Regions from separate parts of the Rhodoferax sp. PAMC 29310 genome, predicted to be linked through region 2. Evidence: riboswitches for the same ligand, from Rfam matches in the RefSeq annotation. Region 2 holds a riboswitch; each other region holds the start of a gene.
The links. Region 2 has a riboswitch for thiamine pyrophosphate ahead of J8G15_RS05480 (FAD-dependent oxidoreductase). Riboswitches for the same ligand answer to the same signal wherever they lie in the genome.
Positions count from the first base shown of each region.

Region 1: linked by a shared signal. The riboswitch ahead of thiC (phosphomethylpyrimidine synthase ThiC) and the one ahead of J8G15_RS05480 (FAD-dependent oxidoreductase) in region 2 are both predicted to bind thiamine pyrophosphate.
Region 3: linked by a shared signal. The riboswitch ahead of J8G15_RS20930 (thiamine ABC transporter substrate binding subunit) and the one ahead of J8G15_RS05480 (FAD-dependent oxidoreductase) in region 2 are both predicted to bind thiamine pyrophosphate.

Region 1 is NZ_CP072852.1:2,044,383-2,054,911, forward strand. Features, by position in the region: gene J8G15_RS09305 (ATP-binding protein) at 1-529, shown strand, start outside; gene J8G15_RS09310 (DegQ family serine endoprotease) at 667-2,151, shown strand; gene thiC (phosphomethylpyrimidine synthase ThiC) at 2,288-4,162, opposite strand; TPP riboswitch at 4,285-4,385, opposite strand; gene J8G15_RS09320 (NRAMP family divalent metal transporter) at 4,535-5,812, opposite strand; gene J8G15_RS09325 (DUF1345 domain-containing protein) at 6,034-6,672, shown strand; gene J8G15_RS09330 (DUF3455 domain-containing protein) at 6,777-7,325, opposite strand; gene J8G15_RS09335 (cytochrome c family protein) at 7,361-7,810, opposite strand; gene J8G15_RS09340 (ferritin-like domain-containing protein) at 7,813-8,409, opposite strand; gene J8G15_RS09345 (RNA polymerase sigma factor) at 8,760-9,335, shown strand; gene J8G15_RS09350 (anti-sigma factor domain-containing protein) at 9,345-10,133, shown strand; gene J8G15_RS09355 (TetR/AcrR family transcriptional regulator) at 10,235-10,529, shown strand, end outside.
Region 2 is NZ_CP072852.1:1,174,986-1,185,514, reverse strand. Features, by position in the region: partial or broken gene J8G15_RS21435 (IS3 family transposase) at 1-30, opposite strand, end outside; gene J8G15_RS05530 (IS1182 family transposase) at 118-1,455, shown strand; gene J8G15_RS05525 (transposase) at 1,724-2,005, opposite strand; gene J8G15_RS05520 (hypothetical protein) at 2,458-2,700, opposite strand; gene J8G15_RS05515 (hypothetical protein) at 2,744-2,956, opposite strand; gene J8G15_RS22020 (DUF5710 domain-containing protein) at 3,093-3,389, opposite strand; tRNA gene J8G15_RS05510 (tRNA-Asn) at 3,493-3,568, opposite strand; tRNA gene J8G15_RS05505 (tRNA-Asn) at 3,673-3,748, opposite strand; gene thiD (bifunctional hydroxymethylpyrimidine kinase/phosphomethylpyrimidine kinase) at 3,869-4,714, shown strand; gene J8G15_RS05495 (thiamine phosphate synthase) at 4,711-5,628, opposite strand; gene J8G15_RS05490 (thiazole synthase) at 5,641-6,456, opposite strand; gene thiS (sulfur carrier protein ThiS) at 6,470-6,667, opposite strand; gene J8G15_RS05480 (FAD-dependent oxidoreductase) at 6,674-7,750, opposite strand; TPP riboswitch at 7,910-8,015, opposite strand; gene J8G15_RS05475 (NAD(P)/FAD-dependent oxidoreductase) at 8,042-9,142, opposite strand; gene fdxA (ferredoxin FdxA) at 9,157-9,486, opposite strand; gene J8G15_RS05465 (sulfate adenylyltransferase subunit 1) at 9,588-10,529, opposite strand, start outside.
Region 3 is NZ_CP072852.1:4,507,355-4,517,883, reverse strand. Features, by position in the region: gene J8G15_RS20970 (alpha-ketoacid dehydrogenase subunit beta) at 1-771, shown strand, start outside; gene J8G15_RS20965 (dihydrolipoamide acetyltransferase family protein) at 768-2,042, shown strand; gene J8G15_RS20960 (acyl carrier protein) at 2,039-2,290, shown strand; gene J8G15_RS20955 (hypothetical protein) at 2,334-2,945, shown strand; gene J8G15_RS20950 (BON domain-containing protein) at 2,949-3,188, opposite strand; gene J8G15_RS20945 (host attachment protein) at 3,547-4,008, shown strand; gene J8G15_RS20940 (ABC transporter ATP-binding protein) at 4,024-4,668, opposite strand; gene J8G15_RS20935 (iron ABC transporter permease) at 4,661-6,337, opposite strand; gene J8G15_RS20930 (thiamine ABC transporter substrate binding subunit) at 6,342-7,379, opposite strand; TPP riboswitch at 7,439-7,536, opposite strand; gene J8G15_RS20925 (GGDEF domain-containing protein) at 7,582-9,306, opposite strand; gene J8G15_RS20920 (extracellular solute-binding protein) at 9,310-10,335, opposite strand; gene serS (serine--tRNA ligase) at 10,342-10,529, opposite strand, start outside.

The DNA of each region.
Region 1 (10,529 bases), 870 kb from region 2:
CATCCAACTCATGAATCAATTGCTGCTGCTGGCCCGCCAGGGCGCAGACGACCCCATTGGCGCCGATGGTCTCCCTCAGGACCTGGCGACCCTCACGCAGCGCGCACTGACGGATGCTCTACCACAGGCACAACTGGCGCAGATAGACCTTAATTCAGGCGATTTGGCCCCCGTCTACATACGGTGCGACGGTGACGCCGTGCTCATCCTGCTGCGCAATTTGCTGGAGAACGCCCTCAAGTACACACCGGCAGGCGGGCAGGTCACCATTGAGCTGAATCGGGTAGATCCGGGCTACGTCAAGCTGCTGGTGCAAGACAGCGGCCCCGGTATTCCAACCCCTGAGCGCGCGCGGGTCTTTGAGCCGTTCTACCGAAGTCCCGATTCCGTTGCCACCGGCACCGGCTTGGGGCTCGCGATCGTCAAGGCGATCGCCGAGCGGCACCATGCCACGGTACGGTTGGGCGAGTCGCCCACCTTGGGAGGCCTGCGGGTCGAGGTGAGGTTCCCCGTGGTGCAACCCAGATAGCCCATTAGGCGGCCCTGCGAGCCTACGCGGTGGCTGGTGGGTGATTTTCGTCCTAATGAGCTATCTGGGTTTAAGACTCACCTAAGGCTGGGTGCCCATAGTTGAGTCATCGGAATCACTCAACTCAGGAGCACCTCATGAAACTCAACTCTTTCAAAAGCAGTCAGCTGGTTTTGGCCCTGGTGGCCGCTGGCGCCATCGGTGGCGCCAGTGTCACCGCTCTGCAGCACATGGGCTCTGCCCAAGCAGTTTCTGCCCCCGCCGTCACCACCCTGGTCAACCCGGGCGTGACTGTGCCCGACTTTGCCAAAATCACCGCGCAATACGGGCCGGCAGTGGTGAACATCAGCGTCACCGGCATGGTCAAAACGTCCGATGAAGGCCCGGTAGTCCGGCGTGGCGGCCGGGAAGACCCCTTTGGCAACGATCCGTTTTTTGAATTTTTCCGGAAATTTCAACCCAATGGGCAGGGGCAGTCTCAGCAACCCGACACACCGTCACGCGGCCAGGGGTCCGGCTTTATCGTCAGCGCAGACGGCATCATCCTGACCAACGCCCATGTGGTGCGGGATGCCAAAGAGGTCACGGTCAAGCTCACCGACCGACGGGAGTTCGTTGCCAAGGTACTGGGCTTCGACACCAAAACCGATATTGCCGTCCTCAAAATCGAGGCCAAAAACTTGCCCACCGTCACGATTGGAAAAACCAGTGACCTGCGTGCGGGTGAATGGGTGCTCGCGATTGGCTCGCCTTTTGGTTTCGAGAACACGGTCACCGCCGGAGTGGTCAGCGCCAAAGGTCGCTCCTTGCCGGATGACAGCGCTGTGCCCTTCATCCAGACCGATGTCGCGGTGAACCCCGGCAATTCCGGCGGGCCGCTGTTCAACAGCCGGGGCGAGGTCGTGGGTATCAATTCCCAAATCTACAGCCGAAGCGGTGGTTACCAGGGCCTGTCGTTTGCCATTCCCATGGACCTGGCCAGCAAAATCAAAGACCAAATCGTGGCGCACGGCAAGGTGGAGCACGCACGCCTTGGCGTGTCGGTCCAAGAGGTCAACCAGGCACTGGCGGACTCGTTCAAATTGAGCAGCCCCGAAGGCGCCCTGATATCCAGTGTGGAAAAAGGTGGGCCTGCTGACAAGGCCGGACTGGAACCTGGCGACGTCATTCGCAAAATGAACGGGCAGGCCGTGGTGTCCTCGGGCGATCTGCCGGCGGTCATCAGCCTTGCCACGCCGGGGGACAAAGTTCAGTTTGAGATTTGGCGCAAAGGCGAGTCCAAAACCATTGAGGCCCAGTTGGGCAATGCCAATGAAAAGGCGGCCGATGTGGCCAGCGCAGACCCTGGCACACCGCAGGGACGGTTGGGCCTGGCATTGCGTCCACTTCAGCCTGACGAACTGCGAGCCTCCGGCTTGCCTTCGGGACTTTTGATTCAAGATGTCCAGGGCGCTGCGGCTTACGCCGGCGTGCAAAGTGGTGACCTGCTGCTGGCCGTCAATGGGCAGGTCGTGAGCAGTGTGGAGCAGGTGCGCTCGGTTGTTGCCAAGTCGCAGAAATCCGTCGCCCTGTTGATTCAACGCGGTGAAGACAAGATTTTTGTACCGGTTCGTCTGGGCTAAATCCGGCCATCTGATTTTGAGGGAGCAGCCGCTGAGAACCCCTCCCGGACTCTCAGCGGCTGAAGGAACGCGTCTGCGCTGCAGACGGAGCGCCGCCGTTCTCGCCCTTGCGCCTTCCGGCCATTGCCCTGAGCGATCAAGCTTTTGCAATCGGGATGTAGATCTCGCCGCCGCCACGCTTGAACTCTTCTGACTTGGCGTCCATGCCTTCAGCCAGTGCCTGCTCGTCCGTCACACCTTTGATCTTGGCGTACTCCCGTACCTCTTGCGAAATCTTCATGGAGCAGAACTTGGGTCCGCACATGGAGCAGAAATGCGCCACTTTGGACGAGTCTTTTGGCAGGGTTTCGTCATGGAAGTCACGTGCGGTGTCAGGGTCCAGCGACAGGTTGAACTGGTCCATCCAGCGGAACTCAAAGCGGGCTTTGGACAAGGCGTCATCACGGGCGCGCACGCCGGGGTGGCCCTTGGCCACGTCGGCCACGTGGGCGGCGATTTTGTAGGTGATGATGCCGACCTTCACGTCGTCACGGTCAGGCAAACCCAGGTGCTCTTTGGGCGTCACGTAGCACAGCATGGCGGTGCCAAACCAACCAATCATCGCCGCGCCAATGCCGCTGGTGATGTGGTCGTAGCCGGGTGCGATGTCGGTGGTCAGTGGTCCCAGTGTGTAGAACGGGGCTTCGTGGCAGTGCTTGAGCTGCTCGGTCATATTGGCCTGCACCATGTGCAGGGGCACATGGCCAGGGCCTTCGATCATGACCTGCACATCTTGCTTCCAGGCTTGCTGTGTCAACTCACCCAGGGTGCGAAGTTCGGCAAACTGGGCTTCGTCATTGGCGTCCGCGCCAGAACCGGGGCGCAAGCCATCGCCCAGCGAGTAACTCACGTCGTAGGCCTTCAAAATTTCAGTCATCTCATCAAAGTGGGTGTAGATGAAATTTTCTTTGTGGTGGGCAATACACCACTTGGCCATGATGGAGCCCCCGCGTGACACGATGCCAGTCATGCGTTGGGCGGTGAGGTGGATGAAGGCCAGGCGGACACCCGCGTGCACGGTGAAGTAATCCACGCCCTGCTCCGCCTGCTCGATGAGCGTGTCACGGAAGATTTCCCAGGTCAGGTCTTCGGCCACGCCGCCTACCTTTTCCAGCGCCTGGTAAATCGGCACCGTGCCAATGGGCACGGGTGAGTTGCGCAGAATCCAGTCGCGGGTAGTGTGGATGTTTTTGCCAGTGGACAAGTCCATGACAGTGTCTGCGCCCCAGCGGATCGACCACACCAACTTCTCAACCTCTTCCTCAATGCTGGAGGTGACCGCCGAGTTGCCAATGTTGGCGTTGATCTTGACCAGAAAATTGCGCCCAATCGCCATCGGCTCGATCTCGGGGTGGTTGATGTTGGCCGGAATAATGGCGCGACCACGGGCGATTTCATCACGCACAAACTCAGGCGTCATCACGCGGGGAATGCTGGCGCCAAAACTGTTGCCCGCCAGGCGCGCCTCGCGCTCGGCATTGCCGGTGTACTGGGCCATCCATTCGAGCTTCTGGTTCTCGCGAATGGCCACGTACTCCATCTCAGGGGTGATGATGCCTTGACGGGCATAGTGCATTTGAGACACACTGCCACCCGCTTTCGCACGGCGCGGCTGGCGCTGCAGGCCGGCCGCTTGGGCGCGCAGCAAGGCCAGCGTTTCGGTCTCGCCGTTTTTCAAGCCATCGTCCAATGCGTAAGGGGTACGGCCCGTGTACAGCTCGGTGTCGCCGCGCTTCTCAATCCAGCTGGAGCGCACGGTGGGCAGACCCTGGCGCACGTCAATGTGGGCGGTGGGGTCGGTGTAGGGGCCCGAGGTGTCGTACACAGAGACAGCTTCCCCGTTGGTTTGCATGATTTCGCGCATGGGAACATGCACATCGGACTGCGCGCCGGGCACGTAAATTTTGCGCGAAGCCGGCAAGGGCTTGCGGGAAAGGCTCAGTAACTGAGTGAACTTGTCGGGGGCATTCATCGCGTGTTCTCCTGAAAGGTGGGCCAAACGCTCCGGAGAAGAGCCGTCAACCAATCACGCGAACCAGGGAGGACACACCACGGCCCAGAAATAGCCCGAAGAAAATTCGGGTGGGCGCACAAATATCAGGTGTTTTGCTCTTCTTACGCCGGTATTAACCGGATCAAGTTCGCGGGTCTGGTAATCCATCTCAGCGCTACTTAGCGCACCCCGGGCAAGGCGAAGTCTAAGCGATGATGGCCGGGCTGGCGCGCGTTCGACTTGACTCGCCGGAGATTTGCTATAATTTTAGTAGCACTTTACGCAGATCAGACAAGGGCTGCAAGCACTTTTTACTTAAAACAATTTTTTATTTCAACGATCAACCCAAAATTACAGGCTGGTCAGGCCCAGCAAAATCACGGCCACCCCCATGACCAACGTGGCCGCCCAGCCAAAGAATCGGTGACGCTGGCTGATCGTGAGCTTGCCCATCAGGCGCTCTGACTGACCAATCCACATCAACGCGGCCATGATGGGGACCGAGATCACGCCATTGACGATGGCGCTCCAAACCAAGGCCTGAATCGGGTCAACCTCCAGATAACCAATCAGCGACCCAATGCCGGTCGCAGCCATGATGATCAGGTAAAAACCCCGTGCCTCTTTGAAGCCATGCGAGAGACTCGCCTTCCAGCCATAGAGTTCACTCACCGCATAAGCCGCCGAACCTGCCAACACCGGCACCGCCAACAGGCCGGTGCCAATAATGCCCAGCGCGAACAGGGCAAACGCAAACTCACCCGCAATAGGGCGAAGCGCCTCGGCCGCTTGCGCCGACGTTTGAATATGGGTGATGCCCTGCATGTTCAGCGTCACGGCGGTCGCCACCACAATGCACAAGGCAATCACGTTGGAAAACGTCATGCCGAAAAAGGTGTCCTGCTTGATGCGAAACAAATGCTCCGCCGCATATTCAGGGTGCGCTCGCAGGGCCTGCGACTCGGGCCGACGGTTGTTGTCCTCCACCTCCTGAGCGGCCTGCCAAAAGAAAAGATAGGGGCTGATGGTGGTGCCCAGAACGGCTACCACCATCGCCATGTATTCCTTGAGCGACAGATCAGCCGGGAAAAACGCCCAGGGCTGCAGAGACTCCTGAATCAGCCGGTGAATCGGCACCGACACACTCAAAATCACCGCCACGTAGGCAAACAGTGACAACGTGAGCCATTTCAGCAAGCGAACCGTTCGTTCATAAGAAAAAATGACCTGCGTGGCCATGCAAAAAGCGCCAAACCCAAACACATAGACCGCCAGCGAGCCCCCTATCAGCAGCCGAACCGCCTCGGCCATGGCCCCAATGTCAGCGGCAATGTTGATCGTATTGGCCACCACCAGCAAACCCACTAACACCGTGGTCAGCCAACGGGGAAACAACTCGTCGATATTGGCCGTCAAACCGCGACCCGTCACCCAGCCAATGCGGGCCGACAACATCTGAATACCAATCATCAGCGGCGTGGTCAGCAGCAAGGTCCAAACCAGCCCAAACCGGAATTGGGCACCGGCCTGAGAATAGGTGGCAATGCCACTGGGGTCATCGTCCGCCGCGCCCGTGATCAGGCCTGGCCCGAGCCGCTGAACAAACGCTGCTGTTTTCTTTTGTTTCACTGTCGCAGTCCTGAGTTTTCGTATTGCGGGCGAGCGTAACCAAACAGGCCTGAAGATGTATGTCAGCGATGTAAAGATCAACGAGGTCGCGACCAACCCGAAGACTGGGAGCGATACGATGGCGTGCGCTACTGTCGCCTGAGCCTCAACCTGACCTGATCCAACCGAATGAAGCCCCCTCAACACCTTCCGGCACATCGCCCTACGCCACGGTGCGCTTTGTGTACGCCCGACCTCGGTTGTTCAGCGGGCTGGCCGTGGGCGTTGCCACTGCACTGCTGCTGCCGGACTCCCTGGGCATGTTGCCCATCACCAAGGCCATCGTGGGCTGGAATGTTGGGGCCTGGCTGTACCTGGCGTTGGCCATGCACATGATGTTCTGGTCGTCGAACCAGCGCATGAAAACCCGCGCGCTTCTGCAAGACGAAGGCAGCGCCTTGGTTCTGTTGTTTGTGGTGATGTCTGCCGTGATGTGCCTGGGTGCCATCTTGGCCGAATTGGCGGTGGTGAAAGAACTGGGCGGCATGCTGCGCTATGCCCACATTGCCCTCACCCTGCTGACCATTCTGTCGTCCTGGGCCTTCACCCAAGTGATGTTCGCCCTGCACTACGCGCATGACTTCTTCGCCATGCAGGCCACCGGCGGCAAAGGTGGACTGGACTTTCCGGGTGGCGAGCCGCCGGACTATGGCGATTTTCTGTATTTCTCGTGCGTCATTGGCACCTCAGGTCAGACAGCAGACGTGACCATCAGCAACCGAAGAATGCGGCGCACCAGCCTGCTCCACTGCGTGCTGGCCTTCTTTTTCAACATCACCCTCTTCGCCCTGGCCATCAACATCGCCTCGGGCTTGCTGTAAAGCGCCGCGAATACTGAGCCCGACTCAAGGCCCTCAAATCCCTTCCTGGAACTCGTGCACCGGAGAGGCTGGCGCCGCAACGCCAGCCCGTCCCCAAAAACGACTCAATTGGCGCGCCAGAAAATGTAGTCGGCGGTGTAGCTCACGATCAGGCTTTGACCCACGTTCTCACTGAAGCAGGCTGCCTTGGGGGCAATGCCGCCCTGCGTGTTGACCCGCTGGATGTAGCTCACACCTTGCATCATGCCCTGGCCCATGGCGGGGTTGGCCTTGACCAACTGCATGGGGATGTTGTCTGTGCCATTGGACGCCACAGCAAGCTGGGTGCCGGTGATTTTGGAGCCGTCATTGCTTTCCCAAGTGGCGGGCGGACCGTAGTACTTGCCCACGCGTTTGCCGCTGCGGTCTTTCAGGCCCGCGTCGGGTCCGGCAAATACCCACTCAAACTGGCCGGCCATGTCTTTTTTGGCGCGACATTGGTAGGTGATGTCACCGGCGGCGCTGGTCTCAAGGCCCACGCGGTGACCGGCGGGCACCTGCATGGCGGCAGGCAAGGCCGCTTGGGAATACGGGGCCATCTTGCCAGGACCAGACGCCGCGCAAGCGCTCAAAACAGCAACGGCCAGCAGTGACAGTGGGGTACGAACTTTCATGGGATTCTCCTGATGAATGGTTAACTTTGACGAACTTAATGACGGGACAAGGCTTTGCTTGCGTTTTGGGCGGTTATTGGGTGGAGTGAGGCCAGATAGGCCACGAGGTCGTCACGATCAAAGGCGGAGTCCACCCGGTAGCCCATGGCCTGACCGGGAACGAGCGCCTCAGGGTTCGTCAGCCAGGCTTTGAGTCGCGGTGCATCCCAGACATGGGTGGCCAAACCCAACGCGGCCGAATACTCAAACCCGTTGGCCTTGCCTGCGATTCGGCCAACCACAGTGCCCAACGCGGGGCCCACGCGGTTGGCGTCCAGACTGTGGCAACCAATGCAACGAGACTCAAACAACTGCTTCCCCTGGGGCACAGACCCCGTCTGCGCATGGGCTCTCACCATACCGCTCAATGCCAGCCCCAAGGCAAATGTGGCAACGGCCACCGCCGAGGTGGCATGGCGCACGACGGCGTTTCCACGCGCCGTCATGATCAGGCGCCGAAGCTCAAAGCGCCCGTTGGCAGTGGGCGACCCAAGGCATTGGTCAGGATGGTGAAGTGCATGGTCTCGTCAGCGGCCAGGCGCCCCGCAATCTTGGCCAGGTCTTTGCTGCCAAATGCAGGAATCACGCCCAGGTACGCGTTGATGGCACCCAGCTCGAGGCGGGCGGCCAAATCCAACACATCAGCCTGGTTGCGCAGGGTGTCAGCCTTCAAGGCCTTGGCGTACTCTTCCAGTTTCATTTCCATCACGGGTTTGCCACCCATTTTCTGGATGGTCGCCATCAGCGCGTCGCGGTGACTTTTGTGGTGGCCTTGAAACTGAACGGCAATGTCCAGCACCGGTTTTTGCAGCAGGCCGCTTCCGGCACCCAGTTGGTAGGCATTAATGGCTTCGTGCTCCAGCCCCAGCGCCACATTCAAGATTTTGACGTCTTGCGACATGTCGCCGGCCATGCCTTGGGCCATGGCATCTTGCCCGGCAAGCAGGGCAACGGCCACGGCCGACAAGGTGCCGGTGCGGCCCATGAAAGCCCGGCGTGACGAAGCCAATGGGGCGGATGGGAGCGTTTGAACGATGGGGGTCATGACATTTTCCTTTGATGGTTAAGCGGCTTGACGCCGGAATCGGGCTGAATAATTCGTCCGACGATCTGAATACGCAGGCCACCCCACGATTGGATTCAACTTGACCTTCCAAATTTATTGGGTATTACTCAATCACATCCAGACCACCAACTGGCACGTATTGAGAAGGTTATTTCACACACCACATCTCTCGAGATTTTTATGTATGTCTTTTGCCTCCAGCGCTTATCAATGCTGCGGAAGCAGCTATCAAAAACGCAGCGACTATGCGATTCATCGTTGGCGCCTCTCGGGGTTCCGCTGGATAACCCCGTACCCTGGCACGGCCGCGAATCAAAGACAATCCAACCATGACCCTCGAATCCAATGACGCCGAAATGATCCAGCTGCTCGATCGCATTGCCGTGCAAGACGCGGCCGCCCTCAAAGCTTTGTATGACCTGTGCTCTTCAAAATTGTTTGGTTTGGCGGTGCGCGTGGTCAGCAACCGCGAATGGGCGGAAGACGTACTGCAGGAGTCCTTCCTGAGCATCTGGCGCAGCGCCAGCGATTACCGCGCCTCCCTCAGCCCGCCCATGGCCTGGATGGGCTTGATCGTGCGCAGCCGGGGGCTGGACTTTTTGCGCCGGCGCGCCTCCCAGCGCAGCCACCTCACGCAAGAAATTGACGAGGTCATGGCCGACACCCTGGCCCTGGACGCGCCCACTCCCATGGACACGGCCCAAGCCAGCGAACAAGCCTGGGCTCTGCACCAGTGCCTCGTCAAGCTGGAAAACCGCCAGCGTGAGGTCGTCAGCCTGGCCTATGTGCGCGACCTCAGCCACAGCGAACTCGCCCAGCAGCTCAAGCTGCCTCTGGGCACGGTCAAGACCTGGATTCGGCGCGGGCTGGAGCAGCTGCGTGTCTGCATGGCCCGTTTTGCGTAAAGGCCCGCCATGAATTTAACCAAAAACACTGAACTGCTGGACCACCTGGCCAGCAGCTACGCCCTGGGCACGTTGCGAGGTGGCGCTCGCCGGCGGTTTGAAACCCTGGCTCGCGAACAAGCCCCCATTCGCGCGGCGGCATTGATCTGGCAAACCCGTTTGGCCAGCATGAACGAGCTGCAGCCGCATAGCGTGCCTGACGCAGCGGTGTGGACCCGCATTGACAATCTGGTGCAGGGCGAGCAACAAGCCAAGACCATGCAAGCCGCGCGTGATTCGGCTCGCCAAGACACCCAACCCGGCCTCACGGGCTGGCTTCGCAGCCTGCTGCTGTGGCGCGGCGCGGCGGCGGCGGGCGCCTTGGCGACTGCCTTTGTCGTCGTCACCGGACTCAACCTGCGCGATCAAATGGGCGGCGAAATTCAGCAACTGCAAGCGCAACTGCTGGCCACTCCGCAAATTGATTACGTGGCCGTGTTGGCTGACGACAAGTCAGCAGCCTCCATGCTGGTCACGTTCGACCCCAAGAACAACAAGCTCACCCTGCAGCGGGTGGGCAACTTCAAGGAAGCCGACGACCGCTCCCTGCAGCTATGGGCCCTGCCGCCCAGTGGCGGACCCAAGTCGTTGGGCGTCCTCGGGCGGGACAAGCTCTTGCGCCTGACCGCCGGCGAGGCTGACGTGCGCGAAGTGCCTGCACTGGCCATCAGCCTGGAGCCCAAAGGCGGCGTGCCCAGTTTGGGCGGCCCCACCGGCCCCGTGTTGTTCTCGGGCGCTTTGATCCAGAAAATGTTGTAACTGGCGCCCACCCTTGAAGCTTGGTTTAACCCATTGTATAAACCAGTCAATTTAAACGCGTTAGGATGAGTGCCGTTTAAGTTGTTCAAGGAGGGTGCTCCATGCCCTGGGAAAAGTCATTTGATGAAGACGAAATTGTTGGCAAAGCCATGAATGTGTTTTGGGAGAAGGGCTTTGAGCCCGCTTCCATGGCCGACCTCATTGCCAGCACCGGCATCACCCGTGGCAGCCTTTACAACGCGTTTGGCGGCAAGGAGCAACTGTTCGTCAAAGCGCTGAAAAAGTACGACAAAGACAACCGGCGCGCGCTCTTGGCTGAACTCGAAGCCATTGATGACCCGGTGCGAGCCATCGCGGTTTTGTTTGACGGCCTCGTCAATGACACCGTGGCCGACC
Region 2 (10,529 bases):
ACTGACGGGTCTGGGCAGGTAGTACACCGATCCTCAGCTGACTCTTGGCCCAGGAGTCTGGGCGGCAGAAGGGATTGTCCCGATGCTGATTTTTGAAGTGTGAGATTCAATAGGGGCATGAGTGCAAGCTACATCCCCTATCACCCAGAACAGCAACAACTCTTGCCCCGCGCCTTGCAAGACTGGCTACCCCAAGGCCATCTGGTCTACTTCATCAACGACACCGTCGACAGCCTGAACTTGAGTGGGTTTCATCTTCGCTACGAAGCAGGGGGCCCGCGCAATCAGCCGTTTCACCCGGCCATGATGGTCAAGGTTTTGGTCTATGCATACGCTACCGGCGTATTCAGTTCACGCAAGATCGCCAGAAAGCTGTTTGAGGACGTGGCCTTTCGCGTGCTCGGCGCTGACAACTTCCCCGCCCACCGCACGATACGGGCTTTTCGCGCCCTGCACTTGAGCGAGTTCACTGACCTGTTTGTCCAAGTCGTACTCCTGGCGCGCGAAATGGGCTTGGTCAAACTGGGCACCATCGCCGTGGATGGCACCAAGATCAAGGCCAATGCCAGCCGCCACAAGGCGATGAGCTATGGGCGCATGCAAACCACAGAGATCGACCTCAACGCCCAAATTGCAGTCTTGCTGCAAAAGGCGGCCAACACCGATGAGGCCGAGAAGAACGAACCCGACCTTGACATCCCCGCTGAGCTTGAACGCCGGCAAACTCGGCTGGCAGCCATTGTTGCAGCCAAAGCCCGCCTTGAAGAGCGCCGGCGTCAAAGCGACACCCAGCGTGGGCGCAGCCCCAGCGACGAACGCCAACCCAAAGACAAAGACGGCAAGCCCAAGGGTGGCAAACCATATCAGCGTGACTTTGGTGTGCCTGCGGCCAAAGCCCAGGAAAGCTTTACCGACCCCGAATCACGCATCATGAAGCGTGCCGGTGGTGGCTTTGATTACAGCTATAACGCCCAAACCGCAGTCGATGAGAGCGCGCACATCATCGCGGCCGCCGAAGTGGTCAACACCAGCTCGGATGTGCAGCAATTGCCCATGGTGTTGGCGGCCGTCAAGACGCACACGGGAGTACAAGCGCAGCAGGTGCTGGCCGATGCGGGCTACCGCAGTGAGGCGGTGATGGCAGAGTTGGCAAAAACGCAGCCACAGACCGAATTGGTGATCGCGTTGGGGCGCGAGGGCAAAGTATTGGCCAAGCCCCGCGATGCCAAGCGCTACCCGCACTCGGTAGCGATGGCGGCCAAGTTCGACACCGAACAAGGCAAGCTTGACTACCGCAAGCGCAAGTGGATTGCAGAGCCGCCCAACGGCTGGATTAAAAACGTTCTGGGGTTTCGCCAGTTCAGCATGCGGGGGTTAGAAAAGGTGAAAGCCGAGTTCAAGCTCGTTTGTCTGGCGCTCAATCTTCGCCGAATGGGGGCGATGCAGGCGAGTTGAGTGAGAAAGCGCACCAAAACCACAAACGGGGCGATCCTGAGCCTGCTTGAACCGGGCTTGGCCGATAAAGACGATGGCGTTGACGAACATGTTCACCATCGGCCAGACCGCATTGAGCGGCCTATGAACCAATTCGCCCTCGTTTAAAGCCTTCTGCCGCCCAGACTCCTAGTCTTCCAGGCGTAGTAGCCGCTGCGCTGAATCCGAAGCACCCGGCACATGCTGCTCACGCGAAACTGGCTTTGATGCGCTGCCATGAATGCGTACTTCACCCGGACAGTTTGGCAAAGTACGTTGCGGCCTTTTTTAGGATGTCACGCTCCTCGTTGGCCCTTTTGAGTTCAGCCTTGAGGCGCGACACTTCTGCCTTGAGGGATGCGTTTTCGCCATTGCCAACACCTTGCTGCTGTTGAGCAAGGCGCACCCAAAGGTAAAGGCTCTTGTCCGACATGCCAAGGCGCTTGGCCACATCCACTACCCCATGACCGCGCTCGGTCACCTGCTTGACTGCCTCAGCTTTGAATTCCGCTGGGTATCTGACTCTCTTCATGACTAACTCTCCAGTTCAATTTCGACCTTAACAGGTGTCTATTGAAGCGGGTGAAGTCCAAACGGTCCGCGCAGCCTATTGTGGTTGGACTGGGTCACCCATTGCGGGTGACCTCCGCGCCGCCTATGTCGACGCTGCGGCAACTGGTACTCGCGCAAATTCAGAGGATTGGATTCCCACTCGAAAGAGTTCTCACATTTGGAGCCAAGGTTGGCAGTGCGACGGTTTCGTAGTATCAGCGTAGAGTGGGCATATAAGTAGGCTGCACATCCCCGGTTTGGCAGTTACGGAGCCGCTATCCTGACCTACCGAAAGTACCTCAGCAGCAAACCCGGAACTGGCAGCAGCACTACGGCGATTGCCGGTAATCCCCTCATTTCCCACTGACGACAGCAGTGGAAGGTTTATGCAGCCCTGGCGAAGTGCTGCTTCAGGCCTCCGCCGCGTGAGCCCTACTTCAATGCTTCTTCAAACTCAGCCAACTCCTCGCCAACAGCTGTGAATTTTTTCATCTTGGCGCGGTTGTCGGCCCAATTGAGCATGGCTCCTTCCAAGTTCTCTTTGAAGTGAGCGAGCGCTGAATCTTTGACTGCTTGGGTGGCTGTGCTTGACCAGAGGTCGATCAGGTCAGAAAGGCCATTGTCGAAATCCTCGAACGTTTCAAGGAGGATCCATTGGCCGGTTTTATCAAACATGTTTTCTTTCGGTAGTTGAGTTGTTTTGGTGGGGTGGTCCGAGTCAATCGTCACCAGGAATTACTGCACTGGCGACGGCGCCGACAGCCTTGGCTGTGACTTTAACCCCGGTTGCGACCACCGTGACTGCTGCATCTGCGACTGCAATGACTGCACAGGCTTGCAGAAAAAGTGCGACACAGGTGACGGCGGCAAATCTCAAGCCTGTCTTCAGTGTGGCGTCTGGTGTGGGTAGGGTAACAGATAGGCTTTTCATGCGAATCAACGTTCAAAACTAGATTGACGAAGCAAATGCAGAACTGACGCACCCAAGTCTGGTCGGGGGTGCCGTAGCAGCGAATGACTCAGTTGGATTCTTGTGGGACATCAACCTGAATGCGGATCTCAAACGGCTACGTCTTCGCGGTGTGTACACAATCATCCCAAGGCAGGACATCACAGCCACAGTGTGGGACTTGATTGACAGAGGCGATTGGGGCGGCGGCGGCTTTCAGCGCTCTGGCTTTTGGAGCACTTGGAGCTGCATCGGAGCCCATCATGGCCGCGTCTACATTGGGCATCCAGCGCAGAAATGGTGTGAGATCAGACACATCGACGATGTACCAAAGTTTTTTGGTGGCGTCCCATCGTGCACCAAGCGCCTTGACCGCATCCTTTTCCGCGAATGGGGTTACTAGATTGATTCTCATTCGTTGAATTATCTGGCCTGAAAGGAGGGGGTTCGATGAAGGATAAATGTCTCAAGCCAGAAAAAAAGCCCCTGCAATTTCTCGCAAGGGCTTTTTATAATTTTGGCTCCTCGACCTGGGCTCGAACCAGGGACCTACGGATTAACAGTCCGGCGCTCTACCAACTGAGCTATCGAGGAATATATATTTTCCGACTATCCATCGCTTAAGTGTCGAAACAAAAATAACTCAGTGATTTCACTAAGTTTTCATGCTGATAGTTGCACATTGGCAACCACTTAAGTGGCTCCTCGACCTGGGCTCGAACCAGGGACCTACGGATTAACAGTCCGGCGCTCTACCAACTGAGCTATCGAGGAATAAGCCTCAAATTATAGCGTTGTTTTTTGGGCCGAATTTGACGGCAAGGCAAATTTGAAGAGCTTTTACGAATCAATCATTGCTGAGTCACTGACTTTTCGAGCCGGATAATCTACACCATGACAATTGGTGAAAATTCGCGATACCCACGACTCCTGTCAATTGCAGGCTCTGACAGTGGGGGTGGAGCGGGCATCCAGGCTGACCTTAAAACGTTTGCAGCCTTGGGTTGCTACGGAATGACGGCCATCACAGCCATCACGGCACAAAACACCTGCGGCGTCAGTACTGTGTCCGCTGTCTCTGCGGGTATGTTGCAAGATCAAATGAATGCGGTCTTGGGCGATATGGGGGTTGATGCGGTGAAAATTGGCATGCTCCCTTCCATTGATCACATACAAGTGATTGCGGAGGCAATTGATCGTTTTGGCGTTCAGGGGATCGTCTTGGATCCTGTCATGGCGTCAACCAGCGGGACGCCGTTGATGGAGGGGCGGGCTGTTGCTGCGCTTTCCAAAACGTTGTTTCATCGAGTGGATTTGATTACACCCAACCTGGATGAAGCGGGCACTTTTCTGGGGTGTCGCGTTGTGAATCGAATAGATATGGAGCGTGCTGCCACCGCCTTGATACAACGGGGTGCGCGGGCTGTTCTGCTGAAAGGAGGCCACTTGTTGGGCGACGAAGTGGCGGATGTGCTTGTGACAGGTGACGGGCGAGTCACCTGGATGCAAGGCGCCCGGATTGCCACCCGAAACAGTCACGGGACGGGTTGCACCTTGTCATCTGCCATTGCTGCCCATTTGGCTCGAGGGTCCAATCTGGAGCACGCTGTGCGGCAGGGCAGGGAATTCGTTCGCAGCGCGTTGTTGGCAGGTGCTGCTGCACGGATCGGGCAGGGCAAGGGGCCACTCAATCATGGGTTCGCTCCAATGCCGATGCTCGTCTTCAATCCGAAAGTCTAACTCTGAGCCATACGGCCTGTTCTTAATGCCGCCATGAGCTCCGCCGCCGCCATTTCCGGGGACGCGGCGGCAATCAGTGCCCGAACTACGCCTACTGAGCCCACTTGGCAGTCCAAAACGTTAGACAAATTAGAGTGGTCTATTCCGCCAATGGCAACCAATGAATAGTGACGTAGAAGTTTTGCGTACTGCTGTAGGCGCCCGATTCCTTGCGGTGCAGTTTGCATTTTCTTGAGAGTGGTGGGAAACACCGCGCCCATGGCGATATAGCTGGGGCTGAACTGATCGGCGCGCAGCATTTCTGCATAACCATGGGTGCTGATACCCAGGCGCAAGCCGGCGGCGCGAATGGCGTCTACGTTGGCGCCATCGAGGTCTTCTTGCCCCAGGTGCACGCCGTAGGCGCCAGCGCGAATGGCGGCTTGCCAATGGTCATTGATGAATAGCAGAGCTTGTGTGCCTTGGACGCCTCGAACCGCTGCATTGATCTCCCGTTCAATGTCGGCCTGAATGTCTGACTTGAAGCGCAATTGCAGGGTAGTCACACCACTTTGCGCCATGCGAGCGACCCATTGGGCAGTTGGCAGCACGGCGTAGAGACCAAGATCGCGCGGGCAGGGAGGAAACCCATTGAGTCGTGGCTGTGGTTGGATGTCAAAGTCAATCGGATCGCTCGGCCAATGGTCCGGGTCAAACCGACCGAGCCGCTCCGACTGACGATGCCAGGCCGTTGCGATGCAATGTGCATCGGTTTCGATGAACCCCAGTATCCGGGCGGCCTGAAAACTGGCTTGATATGCCGCATTGCCCGCCGGAGGGCTTTTGCCAACAATGTGTGCGTGGTCCACTGCCAGTGCGCTGTGGGCAGCGACGATGGCTTGTATGGCTGAGACGTTGTCGAAAGTGGTGCTCATAGGTAGGGCTACTCAAGCGTGGTGCCAAAAGGGCGTGCCGATCACGGGGGTGCTGGGTTGCGCCGATGCTTGTTCGGCCATGGTGCCACTCAGATAGGCATCCCGCCCTGCCTGTGTCGCCGCGGAAAAAGCCCCCGCCATGGCGACCGGGTCCAGCGCCAGTGCGACAGCGGTATTGAGCAAGACACCATCAAAACCCCACTCCATAACTTGGCAAGCATGGGATGGTCGCCCTAGTCCGGCGTCCACAATCATGGGGACTTGAATGCGACTGCGCAGTGTTTGCAGCGCAAACGGGTTGATCGGCCCTTTGCCGGTGCCAATGGGCGCCGCCCACGGCATGATGGCCTGGCAACCCGCGTCCACCAAGCGCTGGCAAAGCACCAAATCATCAGTGCAATAGGGCAGCACTTTGAAACCGTCCTTGATCAGTCGGCTGGCTGTGTCGACCAGGTTGAGCGTGTCGGGTTGGAGTGTGTAATCGTCCCCAATGAGTTCGAGTTTGATCCAATCTGTCCCGAACACCTCACGGGCCATGTGCGCTGTGGTGATGGCCTCCTGTGCACTGTGACAACCGGCGGTGTTGGGCAGCACTGGCACGCCCAATTGGTCCAGCATCTCCCAAAAGCGGTTGCCACCTTGTTGCTCCCCCGAGGTTTGACGTCGCAGGGAGGCTGTCAACATGGCCGGTTGTGCTTTGAGCACGGCGTCGAGCAATACCTTCGGGGACGGGTAGCGTGAGGTGCCGAGCAGCAAGCGACTGCTGAAGGTCTCTCCGTAAAGAACAAACGGGTCTTCAAAGTGGCTTGAACTGAGGTTTTGTGCCATGGCTGTGTATCCGTTATCCACCGGTGACCGGCGCAATGATGTCGATGCGGTCATTGGCCTGTAGGCGCCAGTGGTGGTATTGCGACTGGGGCACAAACTGAAGATTGACGGCCGCCGCAAAGGGCGGCTGAGCCTGGATGCAGGCCACCGCGTCTGCCAGGGTCGCGGGTTCAGACAATTCATGCGGCAACTGATTAATCGATATCTTCATAGGCACTTAATAAGTGGTTTGGACGGAAAGAGACAGGCGCGTAGACAGGGGCGAAGAGTCGTTGCGTATCAACTCGATCACCACATCCATGACCGCCGGAGCGATCAGGTAGCCGTGGCGGTACAAGCCGTTGATCTGCAACACTCGATCGGCGCTGCGTCGAATGACGGGCAAGTTGTCAGGCAAGGTGGGGCGGCACTGGCTGACCAGATCCAGAATGCGGGCCTCGCCAAAACGCGGGTCTACCGAGTAGGCGGCGCTGAGCAGTTCCAGCGCCGAGCGCACGGTCATCGGAGAGGTGTCGTTGGATTCAATTTCTGTTGCCCCGAGCAAAAATATGCCATTTTCTTTCGGTGCAATGTAGATGGGATAACGGGGGTGAATCAGGCGGGTGGGGCGTCTGAGCTGGACTTCTTTGGCTTCCACCGTGATGATTTCACCGCGCACCCCGCGCAGCGCTGTCCATTGCGGCTGCGCCCCCAACCCACGGCAGTCCAGCACCCAGTCCGGCTGGCCAGGCTGGCCCGGATTAAACTCTTCGACCAACCGTGGGCTGTGCCAGTTGAGTCTGACGTTGAGGCGCTGGAGTTGCTCCAACATGGCCGCCAGCAGTTGATGGTTATCGAGCTGACCCTCTCCCGGCAGGTAAATTCCTTGCGAGAATCGACCGTCCAGAGACGGCTCAAGTTGGGTGACCCCTTGTGCGTTCAGCGTTTGCATCGCTGGAAGGGACGGGATCAATTTTTGTGTGATCGCCATTTGGCGCTTGAATCGCTCTGCATCTGCACTGTCCTGTTGATGCCATAGCACCAGGGTGCCTTCTTGCTGAAAGTAAACCGGCTGTCTCAGCTGGGCGATCAACGTTGGCCAACGAGTCAAGGCATAGATGCCCATTTGAACCACATTGGGCTCAGTCACCGCAGATTCCGCCAGCGGGGCAAGCATCGCGGCGGCAGCGCGTGCTGCCGATTTCTCTGCTTGCGGGCCGCCGGCGTCGAACAAATCAATTGTGTGGCCCTCTCGCGCAAGTTGACAGGCCAGTAGTCGACCCATCAGGCCAGCGCCCAGAATGACGAACTTCATGGCGTGCAGCAGCGGTTAGGCGTGCCCTGATCACCATGGGTTTGTAGGAAATGAGAGTTCTGAAAACTCGGTTGTGCCATCAATTGCTCCACGCAAAAAGTTGGCAGGTGAGCCCTATCAGGATGAGGTCATGCATTGCCAGAGAATGTGGCAACCCCCATGAAACCGGACATGCTTCCCTGCGCGAGGATTACCTCAATCAGGTTCAAAGGGACTTTCTCAGTCGTTCTGCCGTGATGGCAGGGCAACACCCCTAGCGAATGTGCTTTTCAGAGCACCGGTGAATTCTACTTAATCGAACACGGGCGATTCGACGCCCAATACTTTGTGCAGCTTGGGACTGGTGGTGGTGTACAGCAAAAAGACTTTCTTCTCGGGCACGATGATGGGCATGGCGCCAAAAGCCGCCAAAGCACACTCATGAAAGCCGCACAGAATCAGCTTCTTCTTGCCGGGATACACATTGATGTCTCCCACCGCAAAGATGCCGGGAACACTGGTTGAAAATTTCTCGGTGTCCACTTTGAGTTGCTTGCGTTCAATGTCCAGGCCCCAGTCGGCAATCGGCCCGAGTTTTGGGCTCAGGCCAAAAAAGACCAGCAGCATATCCAATGGCACAACCCGGGTCACGGCGTCAACCCCGGTGACTTTCGCCCCAGTAAGGCGTCCGTCTGCTTCTTCGTAACCTGTGACCTGGCCGACCATGAATTGCATCTCTTGAGCCTCACACAGCGCCCGCATCTTGGCGATGTTGGCCGGTGCCGCCTGAAAGGCGTCTCGGCGGTGAATCAGGATGACGCTTTCGGCTTTGTGCGGCGTGTCTTTGACGAATTCCAACGCCCAGTCCAGCGCCGAGTCACCGCCGCCCACAATCACCAGGTTTTTCCCGGCAAAGTCTTCAGGATTTTTGACGTTGTAAAAGACTTGTGTATTTTCAAAGGCGGGCAGGCCCTCCACCTTCAAGGTGCGAGGCTGAAAGGCGCCTACACCAGCGGCAATGAAGATGGTTTTGGTTAGAAACCGGACGCCTATGGATGTTTCAACGAAGAAACGCCCATCGTCCTGCTTTTGAACCGTGGAGACTCCCTGGCTGAAGTGGAACGTGGCTCCGAAGGGCTCAATTTGCTTGAGCAGTCTGTCAGTCAACTCTCTGCCAGTGCATACGGGCACAGCAGGAATGTCGTAAATCGGCTTGTCGGGGTACAACTCAATACATTGGCCGCCCGCATAGGCCAGCGAGTCGATGACATGGACTTTGACTTCCAGCAGGCCCAACTCGAACACCTGGAACAAACCCACGGGACCGGCGCCGATGATGACGGCGTCAGTTTCAATGGGGCCGTCGTGCGCGAGCGTGGTGTCAATCACCTCGGGTGACAGTTGGGCATCCATGCGAGGGGCAGTACTCAGCGCTCAAGCTGGGGCAACTTGCCCGTTTTGTCTTTCCACTCTTCAGCGGTGTCCAGCGGCGCCTTGCGCTTGGTGATGCTCTTCCAGGTGGGCAAGAGGGCCAACTCAGCATTGAGTTTGGTCATGTGCTGCTGGTCGGCGGGCACATCTTCTTCCGCATAAATGGCGTTCACGGGGCACTCGGGAATGCACACGGCGCAGTCAATGCACTCGTCGGGGTCGATGGTCAGGAAGTTAGGGCCTTCGCGGAAGCAGTCCACGGGGCAGACATCGACGCAGTCGGTGTACTTGCATTTGATACAGGCTTCGGTGACGGTATGAGTCATTTTATTTTTTGGCGTATGGGGGAAACCCTCTATTTTATTGGGTTTCCTGATCCATGGGGTTCAGATTGGCCTTCACAGGCGGCGGGGTACCTTGCGATTGATCAGTTGATCAAGACAGCGCCGGCGGTTTTGTGCGATGCGGTGTCGACCAGAATCAACGATCCCAGCACCCGTGAGCGGCTGTAGGGAACGGTGGCAATGGCTTCCTGCAAGGTCAACTCCACGTGGCCGATGGCGTTCGCATCCAACTGCGAGGCGTCTTCTTCGGCCAATGTGTTGACGTCGAGCTTGTGCACGATGCGCTTGATTTTGGCTTTGATCCAGCGGTGGCCGTGCAGGGCCCAGTACACGCGGCCGGCAACCAATGGCTCATCGTCCATCCAGGCCACCGTGGCTTTCAGTTCGCGATGGGGGCTGAAGATGCCGGGGGCCGTATCAAACTCGTCGGCATCAGCCGCTTTAGGCTCCACTGCCAGCAACCAGTCGCCGCGCGACACGTCGACTTCGCGGTCCAGCACCACACCCGCGCTGTGTCCGGCAATCACGTCGCCAGGCTTGCGGGTATGGCCCAGCACTTGGGCAATGACAGCCGTTTGGCCACTGGGCAGCACGGAGATGGTTTGGCCCACGCGTGCCACGCCGGTGGCCACACGGCCCCAGAACACACGCCGACCCTGCGAGGTGTCGCTGGATGACGAGAATTTTTCGACCCACTGCACCGGGAAGGCGAAGGGCGTTTCCGTCTCGGCCGGCGTCGCGGGCAATTGCTCCAAAATATCCAGCAAGCTGGCGCCCTGGTAGCCACACCAGCCTTCGGCGGGCTCGACCACGTTGTGGCCTTTCAGCGCCGAAATCGGAACAATGGCGGTCACCGGGATGTTGGCGGCTTTGGCAAACGCCTCCAGCGCATGGCTGATGTTGTCAAACGCCACGGCGGCCTGGCCCAGCGTTTCCGGCTTGGAGGCGTCTTCCAACGCATCCAGCTTGTTGACGGCGAACACGATGGAAGGCACACGCAGCATGTTGACCAGCAAAGAGTGGCG
Region 3 (10,529 bases), 1.3 Mb from region 2:
GGCGGCTTGCGGCCCATTGTCGAGGTGATGACCGTCAATTTCAGCCTCCTGGCGCTGGACCCAATTGTCAATACGGCGGCGATGCTGCGCCACATGTCTGGCGGGCAATTTTCAGTGCCTGTGGTTATTCGCATGGCAACCGGCGCGGGCCGGCAACTCGCGGCCCAGCACTCCAACAGCTTTGAGGGCTGGTACGCCCATGTGCCGGGCTTGCGAGTGCTGGCACCCGCCACAGTGGAAGATGCTAGGGGCATGCTGGGCCCTGCGCTGGCCGACCCCGACCCGGTACTGATGTTTGAACACGCGCAGTTGTACAACCTCGAGGCGGAATTGCCCAAGGGAGGATTCCCGGCGGTGGACATTCAGAGCGCCAGCGTGCGGCGCACCGGAACCGATGTGAGCTTGATTACCTATGGCGGCTGCCTCGCCAAAGTGCTAATGGCAGCCGAGGAATTGGAGTCCCAGGGCATTTCCGCCGAGGTGATTGACCTGCGGGTGTTGCGCCCGCTGGATGACGCAACCATCATGACCTCAGTGCGCAAGTGCCGCCGCGCTGTGGTGGTGGACGAAGCCTGGCGATCGGGCAGCCTGGCCGCTGAAGTCATGGCGCGCATCATGGAGCAGGCCTTCTTTGACTTGGACGCGCCGCTGGCTCGGGTCTGCAGCGAAGAGGTGCCGATTCCCTATGCCAAGCACCTAGAAGAAGCTGCCCTGCCCCAAACGCCCAAGATTGTGGCCGCCGTGTTGACGCTGATGGGCAAATCGCCGTGATCGAATTCCGCCTGCCCTCTCTCGGGGCTGACATGGATGAAGGCACCTTGCTCACTTGGCATGTGAAAGCAGGCGACACGGTCCAACGGGGCCAGGTGGTGGCTGTGGTTGACACCTCCAAGGCTGCGGTGGATGTGGAAATATGGCACGACGGGGTGGTGGGTCAACTGCTGATCGAACCCGGCACAAAAGTACCGGTCGGTACGGCACTTGCGACCATTCTGGCACCCGGCGAAGCGGCCGATCCAATGGCAACCGCGACGGCACCGCCACCGCCCATCCAGAAACCCACCGTCCCCACCTCGCCGTCCCCCACCCCCAAACTTGCTCCGGAGACTGCAGAAAAAGCGATTACCCCAACCCGCCGCCCGGTGACGCCAGCGGCGCGCCGACGTGCGCAGGAATTGGGTATTGATAGCGACTCCGTGAAGGGCACTGGCGCGCAGTCGTCTGTCACCGTGGCCGATATTGAAGCGGCGGCCAGCACACAAAAATCCGGGATGCCTGCAATTGCCCTAGCGTCGTCCACACCGGCGCCATCGGCCCCAACCAGCCCAGCCGACCGAGCCAAGGAAATGCGCAAGGCCATCGCCGCAGCCATGGGGCGCTCCAAACGGGAGATTCCGCACTATTACCTCAGCGAGACCATTCCCATGGCATTGGCCCTGGACTGGTTGGCGAAATACAACGCCAGCCACACGATTGCTGAGCGCTTGCTGCCAGCTGTGCTGATGCTGAAGGCGGTGGCCGTGGCGCTCAAGCGCACGCCGCAGCTTCATGGCTTTTATGTGGATGGGGCGTTTCAGCCCGCCACAGCTATTCACGCCGGCGTCGCCATTTCGTTGCGGGGCGGCGGCTTGGTGGCACCCGCCATTCATGACGTCGGCAGCAAACCACTTGACCAGCTGATGCGTGACCTGACCGACCTCGTCAAACGGGCACGCGCCGGCTCACTGCGCAGCTCCGAAATGAGTGACCCCACCATCACCGTGACCAACCTGGGAGACCAGGGGGTGGAAGCGGTTTTCGGCGTAATCTACCCGCCCCAGGTGGCCTTGGTAGGTTTTGGCAGCGTCCAGACTCGCCCCTGGGTGCAAGACGGTGTCTTGTGCGCCCTGCCCCTGGTCACGGCTTCGCTCGCGGCAGACCATCGCGCCTCGGACGGCCATCAAGGTGCCTTGTTTCTGGCAGAACTGCGCGCCGTTTTGCAGCAACCGGACACACTGGCCGAAGCCGTTCATAAAACCCCGCCCCAAGGAGACCCCACATGAAAGCTGACCGCGCCACATTGACCGAAGGGGCCTTGACCGTATTAAGCACCATTGCGCCCGAGGTGGAGCCCCAAGACATCGACCCCGCCCGTGCCTTGCGCCACCAGGTGGATCTGGACTCCATGGACTGGCTCAACTTTCTGGTTGGCCTGCATGAGCGCTTTGGGGTGGAGATTGCCGAATCCGACTATGCGGGATTGATCACGCTCAATGACGTACTGGACTATGTGCAAGCCAGGCTGAAGTAGCGCGTTGCTCGGGCCACCGTGGCGGTGCTCTAATGGAAAGACAATGAATGAAAATATTCGCCGCCTTTTGGATCAGATGGCCACGCTGGATGACGATTTGCGCAAAGCCATCCAGGAGCAAGAGGCCAGCGCTTCCGCCCAATTCAGGGGAAAACGGGCAGAGTTTGAGACCTCCATTCGCGATACGCACCGGCGACTCAAGCGAGGCTTCTTCCATTGGCTGGTAACCAACCGGCCCCAAAACCTGATTACCGGCCCCATCATTTACAGCATGATTATTCCGATGCTGATTTTGGACTTGTGCGTGAGCTTTTACCAGGCCACTTGTTTCCCGATTTACAAGATTGCCAAAGTGCGTCGCCGCGACTACATCGTGTATGACCGTCAGCAACTCCAGTACCTCAACTTCATTGAAAAGTTTCACTGCACCTACTGCGCCTATGGCAATGGGCTCATGGCCTATGTCACAGAGATCGTCGCGCGAACTGAGGAATATTTTTGCCCGATCAAGCATGCCAAAAAGGTGTTGGGCGTGCACGCCCGCTACAGCCGCTTCATGAGCTATGGTGAAGCCGAGGACTACGCCAATAAGCTGGAAAAAATCCGTCAACAAATGGCGGACCCCAAGGCCGACGACAAGCCACCATCGCACTGACCGTCAATGCATGCCCCGGCGGCCCTTGTCACGCCCAGGTGTCACATTGAGGGCCAAGCTTCGCAGACCCGTCACGCGCCTCGCGGCGCTTTCTATCTGAAAACGAGTCTGAGGCGTGTCCACCCGGCCGCTCAAGGTGACCCGGCCGTTGTCCACAAACACATCAATTTCGGCACCGCTGATGGTCGGAATGGCGTCCAGCCGTTCCAACAAATCTGCGCGCATATCGTCATCTGATCTCATTTGAAACTCCTTGAACAGGGTGCACGGCAGTGGCACTCCTGGGTGCCCTCGTGTCAGTAACATCACTCTACGATCGGCTTCAAAACGTCCATTGAGATTGCGCAAAAAATCATCATGAGCGCGTTCGACCTTCGCGGGTCACCCGCGTGGGCGGCGGCTCCCGAGCCAAGGCGAGGTGCCGCGCCTTTGATGATTCGCAAGTCGCCCAGACCATGCGCTGAGTAGAGTGACTCGATTGACCCCGTCACGTGAACAACGCGAGGAGAAGCGGCATGCCGCCAGTCGGATGACAGTTGGCAAGCCCGCAACTGACCCCACCCCTTTCGGACACATCACCCTTGTTAAAAGGAGCATGACCATGGAAAAAACCTGGATTCTGATCGCCAACGCCCACCGGGCTCGTGTGCTGGAGCAGCATGGAAGCCACAAATTATTGACCGAGTTGGACGGCTTTGTTTATCCCAAAGCCCGCGCAACGCCCAAGGGAGACATCAGCGGCGATGCTGGCAAAGGCCATGGCCGGACGGCGCACCACGGCACCCAATTTGAGCCGCACACCGAGCCGCAGGACAAGGAGCGACTGGAGTTCGCCCGGGAGTTGGCCGGCTACCTGAATGAAGCGGCCAATAGTCAAACTTTTAACGAATTGAACCTGATCGCCACCAGCCCCATGCTGGGCACGCTGCGGCCCTTGCTGAACCACGCGGCCAGCGCAATGCTCAAGCGAGCCGTGCCGACAGACCTCACGATTTACCAGGATCGGGATTTGAAGGAGCGCGTGGAGCTGGCCTTGGCGTCTTCCGAAGGTCAAGTCCACTAAGCCTTGCGGGCCGAACTACCACAAGCTGGTCAAGCGTCCATCCACCAGACGCACACCGCGCCCGCCCATGGCACGCGCTTCGGACTCGTCATGCGTGACCAGCAGCGTGGCCATGCCGGCTTCTTGGATGCGCTGGCTGAATTCATCGCGCAGGGCGACCCGAAGTTCGGCATCCAGCGCGGAAAACGGCTCGTCCAGAAGCAGCGCCCGGGGTGCCGTGATGAGGGCGCGCGCCAGGGCCACGCGTTGTTGTTCTCCACCCGACAACAGCCAAACATTGTGAGTGGCATGGCTGGCCAGACCAAAACGGCTCAGTAGTTCCCGAGCCCGCTCACGGGCCTCCGTCTTGACGATGCGCTGCTCAATCAGACCAAAGGCCACGTTGTCCAGCACATTGAGATGGGGGAAGAGTGCGAAGTCCTGAAACATGAGGGCAAAGCCGCGCCGCTCGGGCGGCTGCGCGCTGATGTCTTGCCCATCAAACCACACACTCCCCGCATCGGCCACCTCCAGCCCCGCCACAATTTTGAGCAAGGTGCTTTTGCCGCTGCCCGATGGACCCAGCAAGGCCACGATTTCACCGGCGGCAACCGACAAACTCACGCCGTCGGCCACGGTGCGCTCACCAAAGTGTTTGTGCAAATCGCGCAGCTCAAGCATGGCTCAATTCCTTTTCTCGGTGCCCGGCAGCGACAGCAACCCGAGGACCACGCGGTGCGGGTGTCGCGTCCCGTTCAGACGCTGCATTTCGTTGAGGCCACTCAATCACCAGAAAGGCCAACAGCGCCAGCCCCATCAACACACAAGACAGCACCATGGCCACGTCCAGATTGGCCACGCCGGGGCGCCCCAGGCGCTGGTAGATGAGGGTCGTTAGCGTGGCCCACTCGGGGCGCGACAGAAACAGCGTCACCGCAAACTCCCCCAAGGCTGTGGCGGCGGCAAACGCCATGCCGCGCCGCAGCGCAGTTGCCAACATGGGCAGAGTCACCCGCCAGAAGGTGCGCCATGGACTGGCACCCAACGTACGAGCCGCCTGAGGCAGGTGGGGCGGCAAACTGTCCAGCCCTGCGGCCAGTGATTTGGCGACAAACGGATACGCCAGTACGGCGTACGCGGCCACCAGCAGCGGCAAGCTGGCGGTCCATTGCGGATACAGCAGCAGCAAACCAAAAGCCACCGTGACGGGTGACACCACAAACGGCAAAAATGCCGCCGCACGCCATGCCACCGAGCGGGTGGCGACCAGCGCGTGGGCCACGCCCAGCACCGTGGCCACGACCAAGGCCATGAACGAGAAGCGCAAGGTGTTCCACAAGGCGTCCAATGTCTCTTCGTCCAGCACCTGCGCCCAGGCCTCGCTACCGGCAGACACCGCGCGCCAGACAATGGCCAGCATGGGCGCCACACAGAAAAACACCAATACACCCAGTCCACCGGCCAACGCCACCCATTGCCAAATACCTTGCGGGCGACGCCGGGCCAGGGGGTCCACCCGCGAAGGGGCGGCCAGCCGCTTCTCAATGGCCGCATAGGCCAGGGCCACGCCGCCGGTGAGCAGAATCATCCACACCGCCAGCACACTGGCTTCGGCCAGCTTCAGCTCGTGGGCGACCAGAGCATAAATCTCCACTTCCACCGTGGCATAACGTTGCCCGCCCAGCACCAGCGCCAGGCCAAACCCGGCAAAGCAGTACAAAAAAACAAGGCACAGGCTGGAGGCCAGCCAAGGGGCAATGGCGGGCCACTCGATCCGCCAAAAGGCTCGCCAAGGTGTGGCCCCAAGCGAACGGGCGGCAGCGACTTGGCGGGCGCTGACCTGATTCAACGCGTCCACTCCCGCACGCACCACCAGGCAAAGATTGAAAAACAGATTGCCATAAAGCAGCAACCAAGGAGTGTTTTGCAGCGAGACACCTAGCCAGCCACTGAACACCCCATGCGGTCCCCACAAGGCCAGCACACCGAGCGCCGCCACCAGCGTCGGCACCACAAACGGCAGCATCAGCAAGCGCAGCACCAGCCGACGCAGCGGAAATTCAAAACGGGCCAACACCCAGGCCACTGGCAGGCCCAGCACCAGCGCCAGCACACAGGTGACGCCGGCTTGCGCCAGCGACCAGAACACCCGCCAGCGCAGGTAGTCGTCTTGCCAGACGGACCACAGCGAGACATTAGCGGTCTGGCCGAACTCAGGCGCCCCGCTCCACCCTTGCCATGCCAGGCGGGCCAGTGGCGCGACCAGCATCAGGCCCAGCGCCAGCAAGGGCAGCGCGGCCAGCATCCCGCGCCCGAGTCGCGACTTGAAGGTCATCGCGCCGGGCATCATGGATCTACTTCAGAACGACTTGCGTCCAGCGGCTGACCCACTGGCTGCCTTTTTCGGCAATGGTGTCGGTGCCCATGCTCTCAAATGTCGTCGGCTCTTGCGCATGGCGCATGACTTCGGCACGGGGCGTGCTGCTTTGGGCCGGGTACATCCACATGGTGGTTTGCAAGGCTTCCTGCACGGGGGCCGAGCGCATGAAGTTGATGAACTTCAAGGCAGCTTCCCGCTGCACGCCACCTTTAACAAGCGCCACGCCTTCCACTTGCTGGAACACGCCGCCCTTCAGAGACAGCGAGCCAGTGGGCGACTCGGTGATTTTTTCCTTGCTGTAAAACACCTCCGCTGCCGGGCTGGTGGCATAGCTCACCACCAGCGGGTAGGCGCCACCGTTCCGGCTGAACTCGGTGTAATAAGCCTCGCTCCAACCTTTGGCAACTTTGACGCCGTTGGCGCGCATCTTGGCCCACCAGTCATAGGCTTTTTCTTCCCCCATGCCGGCAATGGTGGCCAGCATGAAGGCATAGCCAGGGCTGGACGTGGCCGGGTTTTGCACCACCAGCCAGTTGCGGTAGGCGGGCTGGGTCAGATCGTCCAGTGTTTTGGGCAGGGCTTGCCCGCTTTTGGCAACGGCCGCTTTGTCGTAATTGAGGGTGACGTAGCCATAGTCCACCGGCACCACCAAGGCACCGAATTGTTTCTCAGCGCCGGCCACAGTGCCTGCCAGCGCTGGCAGGCCATGGGCCTCCAGCACGTTGGCGGCCTGCGCCTTGGCGACGAGGGCGTTGTCGATGCCAAACACTACATCAGCCACGGGTTGGGCGCGGGTCAGAATCAGTTTATTCAGCATCTCACCCGCGTCACCGCCTTTGATGACGCTGAGCTTGAGACCGCTTTGGGTTTCGAACTGGGCCAGCATGGGCTTGGGCAGGGAGAAAGAGCTGTGCACCATCACGCGCAACTCGTTGTCGGCGGCGTTGGCCGGGGCTGCCAAGGTCCAGGCCGCCAGGGCGACCGCTCCAAATACAAAAATCCGCTTGTTCATTGCTTCGTCTTTCATTGCGCCGTCGTGGTGGCGTCAAAAAAGGGACGAGTCTCGTGACAGCGGACCTTGTTTCACGCTCCCTACGCTGGCATGACCCAGATCAGGTGAGTGGGGTATTTCTCAGTCCGCTTCTCAGCAGACACCCCCGGTGAACTTTCGATTGTAATTGCCCGGCAATTCCGCGGCGCGCCTTTGCGGATGCTCAACCCGCGCCCGTCGCAAGCACAACGCAATCGCCACCTCTCGCCTTGGATTGGTACATGGCTTTGTCTGCACTTCGGGACAAGGAGACATTGCTGTCACCGTGGTCAGGGAAAAGGGCGACACCGACGCTGGCTGAGATGTTCAGATCCAAACCGTCGAGTTCAAAACGTTGATTCAAGGCGGTCCGGATTTTTTCAGCAACCACCAGCGCGTCGCGTACCTGTTCGATGGCCGGCAACAACACCACAAATTCGTCGCCGCCTAAGCGTCCAACGGTATCCGCCTCGCGCACACAACCAAGCATGCGCGTTGCCACACCCTTCAAAAGCCAATCACCCACATGGTGACCGTGGCGATCATTCACGGCCTTGAAGCCATCCAGGTCCACAAACAGCACCGCCATTCGACCGCGGTCCCGACGAGACTGAGACACGGACTGGTTCAGCCGGTCATTGAACAAAGCCCGATTGGGCAAGCCGGTCAACACGTCATGCTGGGCGAGATGTTTGAGCGACTGCCGGCTCTCGTTCAACTCACGCAAGTTCTCAACAATGGTGCTCTGCATCTCGTTGAGACTGCGTGCTAGCAGACCTATTTCATCCTGGCGGGAAGATGGCAGCACACTGATGGACTGCGACCGTGAAAAGCTGCCCACCGCTCTGACCATCGACTTCAATGGCCCAGTCACCAGCCGCGACACCACGGCTGCCAGAGCCAAGGCCAAGGCGGCCAGCACCCCAATGATTTGAACGGTGTTCCAACCCATCTGATTCGCAGCGTGGACTACCTCCGGCAAAGGCCGGGACAATCCCATGATCACAAATCGCTGCGCTGACGCATCGCCGAACGGCAAGCGGACAAACGCACTCACCAAACCGCCATTACCAGACTCAGCTTCCTCGACACGGGCCACGACTCCGCTCTTATGACCGGCGATGAGGTCGGAGACCAAGGGAAACGAATCCTGAATCAATACCCGGCGCCCGGTCTCAAACCCAAAGGTCTGCGAGGCATCAGGGTGGACCAGAAAATCACCCCAGCGATTGCTGAGATAGACCTGATAGGAGGCTGGCAAATCAAGCCTCAGTCGATCAAACACGCTGTTCAGGTCCAGATTGATCACGATCAGCCCTTTGACGGCGCCGTCTGGCCCAATGATGGGGGCCGCGACCCGCACCGTGGGCTGATCCATTCCCGAATGGGCGCCCTTCTCATGATTGAGCCGAATATCAGACACGTTGACCTCACTGGAACCCAATCTCACGGTATTGAACACATAGGGAAAATGCGCTTTTTCCTGAAGCGAGGAGCCGCTCACTTGCGTCAACTTGTCGTCATCGCGATCCACCCGAACTTGCTCCAACCCGTACTGGTCAGCGCTGATCAGTCGAACCTGAAAATACTCGGGGCGCACCGACATCAGCGACTTGAACGTCGCCGACAGAGTCGACTTCTCGGCCTGCACAGAAGCCTCCCCGAGGCCCTCAAGACTACGTATGGCCGACGGCAACCCAGCCAACATGCGAGCATCGCCGGATACGGCTTCAATCGTGACCTGAAAATTGCGACTGACCACCTGCGTTGCCGTGAGCAAATTGGTCTGGGCGTTGTCCAGCAAGCTGGCGCGGCTACTGACGTGAGAGTAGTAACCCACCAGGCCCATCGACGCAATACCAAACGTGGCCAACAGGAGCCCTAACTTGAAGCCAATTCCATTGCGCATGGACTAAAACCGTTCGGGTCGATCGCCCGACACAATTCGTGCCCACAGTTCACTGCGGCGCGTCCCGTCTTCGACGGTTTCCAACCAGTGGATTCGATCCGATCCATGGCCGCCAGCGCCAACGCTCATGGTACTCGACAGACCCTGCCGCTGGACCAAGGCGTCACTGGCTCCGCGGCCCAGCATGAAATTGATCCAGTGGTGAGCCAGCAACGGGTTCTGGGCACCCTGAGCGATGGACCAACAATCCAGCCAGGCCAGCGCACCCTCCACAGGAATCACGTAGCCGACGTCCGCACCTGCGTCCTGCAACAGCTTGAGTTGCTGGCGACCATAGTTGGCAAATAAAACAGCTACCTTGTGATCGCCAAATAATTCGACAGACTCTTCGGGCGAGGTGTAAAAGGCCAGCGCATTGCGGCGCAGGGCAATCAAACGCTCAGCCACTTTCTCGAAGCGACCGTCGTCAATCTGAAAGGGCTTGCCGCCTATGGAGAGTGAGGCAAGGGAGAAGTTGTGATTGCCATCATCAAAGGCCAGCACCTTGTCCTTGTAGATGGGATCCCACATGACCGCGAGCGAGGTGCGGACCCGCGTGGATTGCTTTCGGTCGTAAATCAGCCCCATTTCGGCATAGGTATAGGGCACAGCGTAAACCTCATCCCCCCGGGTGATGCCCGGGATGCGCTGCGTCTCCCGAAAACGGGGTAACTGATTGGCGACTAGGGGAATCCTGCTAAGGGTAAGCGGGCGCAGCAGCTTTTTCGTGACGAGATTTTTAATTTCAACCGTGTTGGCTGCAATCACGTCAAAGTCGCCACCTTGATTGGCCTGCACCTTTTGACGCAAGGATTCGTCTGAGCTGACGAAACTGAGTTGCACCCGAACATGGTGCAACGCCTCAAATGCATTGACCAGTTCCGGCTCCGCGTAGCCGGGCCATGCCAGCACACGCAATACTTCTTCAGCCCGGGCTGGCCAGCACAAGGCCAAGCCGAGAAACAGCGCCGTGAAAAAACGCTGTGCCATGTCGGGCTAGCTGCCCATGGCCTTGGCAACAGCCGCAACCAGCACCGTCATGCCGCCCAAGTAGGGCTGCAGCGCTGGAGGGATCGAGATAGAGCCATCGGCATTCTGATGGTTTTCAAGCATACTAACCAGTGTACGCCCCACGGCAAGCCCTGAACCGTTCAATGTGTGCACCAACTCGTTCTTGCCCTGCG